3 regions of the Alkaliphilus crotonatoxidans genome follow, and region 2 is predicted to be linked to each of the others. Evidence: riboswitches for the same ligand, from Rfam matches in the RefSeq annotation. Region 2 holds a riboswitch; each other region holds the start of a gene.

Region 1 (3,151 bases), 1.2 Mb from region 2:
TAAAAACCATAAGAGGGTACCCGAAGATGTTGCAGAAAACCCCATTATTGTTGGCCATGAATTTGCCGGTGTAATCGTAGAGGTAGGTGAAAAATGGCAAAATCAATTTAAACCCGGCGACAAGTTTGCCATTCAACCTGCCCTCAATTACAAGGGAAGTATGGCCTCACCAGGCTATTCCTACCAATATTTTGGCGGAGACTGCACCTATACTATTATTCCCCAGGAGGTAATGGAGCTGGGGTGCCTGCTGCCCTATGAAGGGGAAGCCTTCTACGATGCCTCCCTGGCAGAGCCAATGTCGTGCATTATTGGAGCCTTCCATGCCACTTATCATACCATCACCGGTCAATATGAACATGTAATGGAAATTGTAGAAGGGGGTAAAATGGCATTGCTGGCAGGCTGCGGGCCCATGGGTCTGGGAGCCATTGACTATATTATTCATCGAGACAAAAAACCAAGTCTATTGGTAGTAACCGATATCGACGAGGAACGAATAGAAAGGGCTAAGACCATTTTTACGGCAGAGGAAGCAAGGAAGAACGGGGTAGAATTGATCTTTGTCAATACAAAGAATGTCGAAAATTCTACAGACTATCTAATGGAGCTGACCGGTGGAACGGGCTATAACGATGTTTTTGTCTATGCACCTGTTAAGCAGATAATAGAGGAAGGCGATAAAATACTGGCCCGAGACGGTTGTCTGAATTTCTTTGCAGGCCCCACCGATACCAATTTTTCAGCCCAATTAAACTTCTATAATGTTCATTATGCATCGACCCACATCGTTGGAACCAGTGGTGGCAATACCGATGATATGAAGGAATCACTGGAAATGTCGGCGCAAAAGAGAATTAACCCTGCGGTTATGGTGACCCACATTGGTGGTCTTAATGCGGTTTCCGACGCCACCTTGAATTTACCCAATATCCCTGGGGGCAAAAAGCTAATCTATACCCATTTGGATATGGAGCTGACAGCCATCACAGATTTCGAAGAAAAGGGTAAAACGGACCCCTTCTTTAAAAAATTGGCTCAAATTGTTAAACAGCACAAGGGGCTATGGTCAGCAGAGGCAGAGGCCTATTTACTAGAGTATTATAAAAAATTAATTTAAACCTAAAGATAAATTTAGTGAAAAAGATTAAATAATAGAGATATATAAGGGCTTACCTTGTATGTCTCTATTGCTATTTATAAATAAAAGTTCATGTCGAAAAAAACACAAAATTTATAATATAATGTTGCATTATAGCATTGCATAGGATATACTAATTAAAAAAAGGATAATATGCAAAAGCTGACATATAATGAATACTCAGCGCGATCGAATTTGTTAAACCCTGTAGCAAGTACTTAGATTAATTCAATAGAGGGCAAACTAATCGAAAGGTTAGGACGCAAAGCCATGGGCCTTCATTTGTTAAAAATATGGCAGCCGGTTGCATTGATTGCTCAAGCCCCTTTTGTTTTAAAGAGAAAGGGGCTCCTTTACATTCACTCTAATCTTCACCAAGGTTTGAGCAATCATAAATCATAAAAGAAAGAGGGTTTAAAAAATGAAAAGTATTAAAACAAAATTAGTTCTATCCTTTTTTATTTTGATCTTGGCAAGCTCTTTATTCATTGGCTTTTTCTCGATGTCTATGGCGGGGGATGCCCTGACCGTTGAGGCAGAAGAAACCCTTGAACTGATGGCAAGGGAGGGGGCAAAGCTAACGGAAAGCAGAATGCAAACTCAAATTCTAACCCTGGAAATGATTGCAGGAAGAAGCGATATACAAACGATGGATTGGGAGCTTCAACAGCCAATATTGCAAAGGCAGCTGCCTAAAACGAATTTTTTGGCCCTGGGGGTCGTTTATCCTGACGGAACAGTCTACTATAACAATGGGACCACCCTTTACATAGGAGATAGAGATTATGTAAAAAAAGCTTTAAATGGAGAGTCTAATATATCTGATTTAATCGTAAGTAAAGCTACCCAGGAATTAGTTGTTATTATGCAGTACCCATACAGGATGACAGCGGTAATGTCATAGGCGCCTTAATAGGCAGGCGGGAAGGGGAAGCCATCAGCAATATTACTAATAGCATGGGCTATGGTGAAACAGGCTATGCCTATATGATTAATGGGGAAGGAACCGTCATCGGACACCCTGAAAGTGATAAAGTCTTCGATCAATTTAACCCCATTCAGGAAGGTCAGAAAAATAAGGAATTAAAACCCTTGGGCAATCTAATTGAGAGGATGCTTAGTGAAAAGAATGGAGTAGCCGCCTATCACTTTGAAAATCGAGATCTTTATGCAGGCTATGCCGCTGTCAATGGAACCAGTTGGATTTTAGTGATTACGGCCAATCAGCAGGAGGTATTAGAAGCGATACCCACCATGCAAAGAAATATATTTATCATGTTGCTGGCTGTTTTGGCAGTCAGTTCAATCATTGCCTATATAATTGGCAGCAGCTTGACCAAGCCTATTGTGAACATAAAAGAAGAGGCAGAGAGACTATCAAGTTTCAATATCAGCAGAGATGTAGAGGCTTCCATGCTTAGGAAAAAGGATGAAATAGGGATATTAGCCAGAGCCTTTCAAAATATGATTATCAGTTTACGGGATATTGTAAAGGAAATTAACCTATCGGCTGAACAGGTGGCACAGGTTTCAGAAGAATTAACAGCCACTACGCAGCAGGCCTCTGTTTCATCAGAAGAGGTATCCAGGACAGTAGAAGAAATTGCCAAGGGTGCTTCAGAGCAGGCCCAGGGTACCCAGGCCGGAACCAATAACATCTTCAAACTAAGTGAGGTCATTGAAAAGGACCACAGCTACCTTGAGGAAATGAATACAGCGTCGAACCAGGTGGCCCTGGCGGTCGACTCAGGGTTAGAGGAAATCACCCAGCTGTCAAAAATCACCGATGAAAGCAGCAATGCCATCGAAGAAATTAACGGAGTCATTTTGAGAACCAATGAAAGCTCACAGAAAATAGGTGAAGCTAGTAATATCATTGCTTCCATTGCAGAGCAAACTAACCTGTTGGCATTAAATGCTGCCATTGAGGCAGCCAGGGCCGGAGAAGCAGGAAAGGGCTTTGCAGTTGTAGCAGAGGAAATTAGAAAGCTGGCAGAGCAATCCACAGAA
Region 2 (3,151 bases):
ATAATGCTGATGGCATCGGCGCTTTCATGTAAGCTGTTGATAATTTTACTAACCTCTATAGCGGAATCCCTGGTTTGAATGGTCTTTTCCACCAGCTCCTCCAGGGTCCTTAGCCCTTGACTACTTAACTCATTGGTCTCCTCTGCCACATCCTTCACTGATTGGGTAGACAGCAGTACCTCTTCGATTTTTCCAGCCAGCTCATTGACCTTCACGGCCCCTGTTTCTGTGTCTCTGGCCTGCTCGCCGGCACTTTTGGCTATTTCCTCCACCGTCAGGGCCACCTCGTTGGTGGCGGCACTGGTTTGCTCCGTTATACCGGCCAGGGCTGTGGCTGTTTCTACAACGGTTCTGGAGGAGTTTTGCACATCCTCTATTAAGGCACGAATATTTTCCATCATCGTGTTGAAGCTGGCGCTTAATTCCCCAAATTCGTCATTGGTATTAATTTGAGAAAATACGCTTAAATCTCCTGTGGAAGCCCTGCCGAAGGCTCCTTTAAGCTGATTTAAGGGGCCTGAAATTCTTCTTGAAATGATAATAGCAATACCTACCCCTAAGATGGAAGCAATAATTACTCCGATCAATATATAATTTAAAAGGTCACTGGTGCTTGTCAGCAGCTCATGGGCCTCCATGGCTCCCATCAGCTTCCATCCGGTGCTGGGTATAGTGGTGAAGCTCATGAACTTGTGTCCACCGTCAAACTCATATCGTATAAAGTCTGCTTCATGGCTGACCACGGTTTCCCAAAAGCTCTGGCCTGTAATGTCATTGGTTCCGATCCGTTCAACATCGGGATGAGAAATGACAATTCCCTGCTGACTGGCCAGGACTAAATAGCCCTCATTTCCCAGATGAACATTGCCTATTTTTTCTGCAAGACCCTCGATGTCGACGTCAAAGGCTACCACTCCAAGGGTGCTGCCATTATCCTGAATGATTTTCGAAGCCGTAATGGTATATTGACCGGAATTTGTATCTATGTAGGGATCCGTCCAGGCTACCCTGTCGGGGTTTTTCAGCGCCTCGGAATACCAGGGTCTATCGGTGGGATCATAACCCGCTGGCACCTCGGAACGGGGGTAAAGATACATTCCTTTACTTTCTGTTCCTACATAGGTATTGAGAACAGACTCGTTGGGATGATTGGCATTGGCTAATAATTCCATGGCTAAATCAAAATATTGATTTTGACTTGCTTCGTCGCCCCCCAGCTGACCTTCTCTGGCCAGCTTGATCACTAAAGAGTTTTCCGCCAGGGCCTTCACCTGCCTCTCGATTCCCAAGAAGTACTCATTTAATGAATCAGCCGCCTGGTTAGCAGTTTGCTCAGTGGTTAACTTCAGCTTTTCTTCCAGTATGGAATAGGCCCTTCGATAGCTCAGAAAGCCCAACAGGCTTACGGGTAGTACAATGATTAAAATCATTACAATGATAAGCTGGTTTCTGACACGATTACTGCTTTTAACTTTGTTTTTTTTCATTTTGTTATCCTGCCCCTTTCTCATCCTTAGTTAACAACCACACCCCTAGCCATGACAACAGGTTTTAACATCTTAGAGGATGTTTATTCCTTTTTTTATGTAATCAAAAAAATCCCACGGCAGCCTGGCAACCCTAGGAGCTAACAGCTCCCTTAGGTCCATAGCTTTGCGTCCTTGCCTTTCAACAAGTTTGCCAGTATCAGGGTTGATTTAAATTTACACATACCTTTACACTTAAATATAACAAAAATCGACAATAAAGTAAATATGTATTTAGTTATCATCCAGGTGGCCTGTGACCTTTACCAATCACGGTATTGTTTAAAAAATAACAATATATAAAATGCAGCGTTAAATTTATATATACATTATATATGATATGTCCCATTTTCTTTTTCTGTCCCCTTGCGCTACTTTTTTCTCTTTTTATAGGGCAGAATGGTCCCCTTTCTTTCTGTGGCTGAAACCGCCACCGCCACTGCTCCGTCCCCCACCACATTGGCAAAGGTTCGAGCCATATCCAATATCCTGTCGACCCCTGCAATCATTGCCGCTCCCTCTAGGGGCAGCCCCACCGAGGTTAAGACCATGGTCAGCATAATCAAGCCTGCCCCTGGTACACCGGCAGTCCCGATGGAGGACAGGGTAGCGGTTAATACAATGATCACCTGCTGGGAAAGGCTTAGGTCAATTCCTGCAATTTGAGCCACGAAAAGGGCGCATACACCCTGATACAATCCAGTTCCATCCATATTGATGGTGGCTCCCAGGGGCAGTACGAAGCTGGCAATCCCTCCAGGTACCCCAAGGTTTTCCTTTACCGCCTTAATGGTTACGGGAAGGGTGCCTACACTGCTGGAGGTACTGAAGGCCACCGTTGCGGCCGGCAGGATTCCTCTAAAGAATTGAATTGGGCTAATTCGGCCAAAGCAGCTGACAATTGTGGAATATACCAATACGCTGTGGAGCAACACCCCCAGGTATACGGCTAATATTACCTTTCCCAGGGGAAGCAGCACCCCTGGGCCATTGTTGGCCACCACAGGGGCAATTAGGGCAAAAACACCATAAGGGGCCAGCTTCATAATAAAGGCCGTTAAGGTATACATGGTTTCTGCCAGGCCGTCAAAAAAACTAAGAAACACCCGGCTTTTTTCCTTTACAGCTGTGGCAGAAATTCCAAGAAAGATGGCAAATATGATGATTTGCAGCATATTCCCCTCCACCAGACCCTTTAGGGGATTGGCAGGGATCATATTGAGGAGGGTTTCAGACAGGGCCGGTATTTCCGTTACCTCTGGGGCCGTAGTAAGGGAAAGTGTCAAGCCTGCCCCAGGCTTAATTAAATTGGCCATGAAAATACCAATGGTTGCAGCGATGGCTGTGGTGCCCATGTAAAAGGCAATGGTTTTTCCTCCGATTCGGCCGATTTTTTTAATATCGTTCATGCTGGCGGTACCTACAATAATTGATGAGAATACTAAGGGTATGATCAGCATTCTAACAAGGTTTAAAAACAGGGCCCCAAGGGGGGCGATATAGCTGTCAGCTATATGGGGCATTCCTCCCAGTAATAAACCAAAAACAATTCCCGCCACTAAACCCAGTAATATCTTAGTTGTTAATTTCATCCCCTCTACTCCTTTCATAGGCTTATTGTATTA
Region 3 (3,151 bases), on a different contig from region 2:
TTGATAATAACTTGACTGAAGAAGTTCCGATGAAGGCCTACCGGGAAATAGATGAGCAGCCCCGGCCTGAGAAAAAAACCTTCCGGTGGCCAGTAGTTGCTGCAATCCTTTTATTGCTAACGGTGGGGGCCTATGGTGTATCAAGTCTCATCAAGTGGTTGCCTGAACGGACCCTTCAGGGAGATGAATATACCCCTGTAGGTGGCCAGGTCAGGGCTTATTTTCGAATTGAGGAAGAACCTCCCTATTGGATACTTGTTAATGAAAGCAGTGGTTCCGGAGAAGAAACAATCGAGGCCTATCTATGGGAAATCAGTTATGAAGGAAAGGTCATTCAAACTTCAGATAACAGAGAGCCTAAATTATCCTTTAATCAAGAGGGGACCTATACCATAAGCTTAAAAATTATGGATCAACAAAACAATGGGGAATGGAGTGAACCCCATATTGAGGCACTGGAGGTAAAATTTGATACAGAGGAGGATGGAAGGGAGGCCAACATTACGCAGAATAACGAATATTTTACGCTGTCCACCCAGGGGCAAAATAATATTATAAAGGATGTTAATCTGTTTAATGAGGGACCCTACTCCTTCAAGCTTGTAAATGATCAGAATCTTTCACCGACCTTTACGCTGAGAAATTTCTACGCAAAGGAATATGAAACGCTTTCAATGCTGATTAAAACCAGTCAGGAGGAAAACTTAAAGCTCCGGCTTATGGTTTATAATCAAGGAAATTTACAGCACCGTGAAGAATTTTCTCAATCTGTTACAGTTCAAGATGATTGGAAGCTGGTTTATTTGGAGTTACCAAAGGTAAGCATGGAAGAAATTAAGTTAGAGATCGTAGGCTTTAGAAATCCAATTTGGGTAGATTCTATAGAATTGCAGCCATATAAATAGAATTTATTGTTGCGAGACTTAAAATAAGTCTCTTTTTTTGACTATTAATTAGACATAAAACGACTGAATGTTTAAATAAATAACAAAAGTATACAAAAAAACCTATACATTTGAACTAATTTACTATATATTATATATGTAGTATATTTTTATGAAATTAAATAAAATTTGGCAAACTTATCGAAAGGTAAGGACGCAAAGCTATGGGTCTAAAGAGGGTTAACTTCCATGATTGCCAGGTTGCTGTAAAATTTATATTTTTTTGTAAATTTAACATATAGCACCTAGGGAAAATGAACTAGGCGCTTTTTTTATTGGTGAACCCATGACTCGATAATAAAATGCAGGGTAAGGGGTACGGTATGGGATTGAAGATAAAATCAAAAATATTATTAACCAATACGTTTCTGCTACTGATTTGCTTTTTAATATTTTTATATTTTAGTAATCGAGTATTGATCTCTTTTTTAATTTCATTTTATACCATATTATTGAGCATAATCATTACTTTATTATTAGACCTTAATAAAATTATCGGCAATCTTGCCGAGGTTGTTACAGGCTTGGTCAGCAAAATGAAAGCAGACAAAGGGGATAACACCCTGAAAATGACAGATAATCGAGGTAATAAGATTGAAATAACCAATCAACATGATAAAACTATTGGTGTAGTCTCGTATCGGGATGAAGAACTACAGGCCTCCTATGAAGACTGGAATTACAGTTTAGAAAGGCTATTTCAGTCCAAAGGGTTCAATCAACTCTTAAATGAGATGATTTTCAGTACGGATGAATTCTTAAGTGTTGATCAAACAGCCATATTTCTTGTAAATAATTCCTTTAAGATAAATGGGTTAAGGAACCTTAAAGGGGAGAAAGCTTTGCCAGTTATAATTAGTCAAGGGGAGCCATGCTATCGGCAAATAATAAATAATCAGGAGCTAAGGATTATTCATAGTTATGATTTTAAACATAGCTCAGGGGCTTTTAATAATCAATTAAGTAAAGAAGCAGGTATTGAAAAGCTGTTGTATTTACCCGCCTTAGAAGAAAAAAGGATAGCAGGGTTTGTTAACTTTTTAGCAGAGGATACTAAAATGGATGCAGTAATAGTGGATAATGAACAGCTTATGGAAAGGGAAAGGAAAACCTATTTTGAAATGATAATTTCCTTGGTTATGGCGATGAATATAAAGGACCCCTACACAAAGGGGCATAGTGAACGGGTTATGAAATATAGCTTAAGGCTTGGTCATCACCTAAATCTGACAAAAGCAGAGCTGGATATTCTAAAGTATGGCAGTATACTTCATGATATAGGTAAATTAGCGATACCCAATGATATTTTACTAAAGAAGGGCATGTTGACTCACCAGGAATATAGCATGATTAAAAGTCACTCTGTAAAGGGAAGCGCCATGATTAGCAGCTTAAGTTTTTTACAGCCTGCCCTGCCGATCATTAGAAATCACCATGAACGGTATGACGGTAAGGGGTACCCCGATGGTTTAGCAGGAACAGAAATTCCGTTATTAACGCGAATCGTAACCATAGCCGATTCCTATGATGCCATGACTTCAGAGAGAGAATACCGTAAGAAGTTAACAAAGGGAGAGGGAATAACCGAATTAAAAAGACATCGTGGTACACAATTTGATCCCCTGCTGGTGGATGAATTTATAAAAATTATCTAAAAAATGATCGCAGTAAAAAGCACAGTACTTAAATCCCTAAATTCATAGATCAATGGGTTGGCCAGGCTATCCATGATATGTTTGGTAGTGACCTATGATGCTGAATTAGGGGGTTTTTTTTATTGTATAGAAAAAGAGGCTTCGCTTTGATTATCTTTATAGGTTTTTACCGACAGCCCTTAGCCCATTTAAGAAAAATACCAATAAAGACAAATGCAGGTATAATAACAAAATTCAACAATGAAATATAAGTATAGTAATTTAACAGCTTAAATAATAATAACAGGTTGTTGCGGGCAAAATAAACTGCTACCGCCACCAAGGCAGAAATTAGGTATATTAAATTCTTGTATATAAATAAACACACCTTTAGCCCAGGAGGAATAGGATAGAATGAATTGATTAGTTAAGAGGAGGAGAGGCAATGAAGAAGGGAAGCATTAAACGATTATTCCCCGGTGGCAATACGGCAGAGGGCTTTTACTCTTATTATCAATATGTAATTGACCTAAAGGAGGCCAGTCGGGTCTATTTACTAAAGGGAGGCCCAGG

The links. Region 2 has a riboswitch for cyclic di-GMP ahead of ACYQ1I_RS09370 (methyl-accepting chemotaxis protein). Riboswitches for the same ligand answer to the same signal wherever they lie in the genome.
Region 1: another riboswitch for cyclic di-GMP. It lies ahead of ACYQ1I_RS03250 (PDC sensor domain-containing protein); the one in region 2 lies ahead of ACYQ1I_RS09370 (methyl-accepting chemotaxis protein).
Region 3: another riboswitch for cyclic di-GMP. It lies ahead of ACYQ1I_RS00315 (HD-GYP domain-containing protein); the one in region 2 lies ahead of ACYQ1I_RS09370 (methyl-accepting chemotaxis protein).

Annotation. Positions count from the first base shown of each region.
Region 1 is NZ_BAAHXS010000004.1:176,021-179,171, reverse strand. It holds gene ACYQ1I_RS03255 (zinc-binding dehydrogenase) at 1-1,120, shown strand, start outside; cyclic di-GMP riboswitch class I at 1,369-1,453, shown strand; gene ACYQ1I_RS03250 (PDC sensor domain-containing protein) at 1,563-2,045, shown strand; gene ACYQ1I_RS03245 (methyl-accepting chemotaxis protein) at 1,994-3,151, shown strand, end outside.
Region 2 is NZ_BAAHXS010000004.1:1,418,687-1,421,837, reverse strand. It holds gene ACYQ1I_RS09370 (methyl-accepting chemotaxis protein) at 1-1,487, opposite strand, end outside; cyclic di-GMP riboswitch class I at 1,603-1,692, opposite strand; gene ACYQ1I_RS09365 (dicarboxylate/amino acid:cation symporter) at 1,898-3,118, opposite strand.
Region 3 is NZ_BAAHXS010000001.1:68,495-71,645, forward strand. It holds gene ACYQ1I_RS00310 (PKD domain-containing protein) at 1-905, shown strand, start outside; cyclic di-GMP riboswitch class I at 1,066-1,153, shown strand; gene ACYQ1I_RS00315 (HD-GYP domain-containing protein) at 1,397-2,599, shown strand; gene ACYQ1I_RS00320 (ATPase) at 3,024-3,151, shown strand, end outside.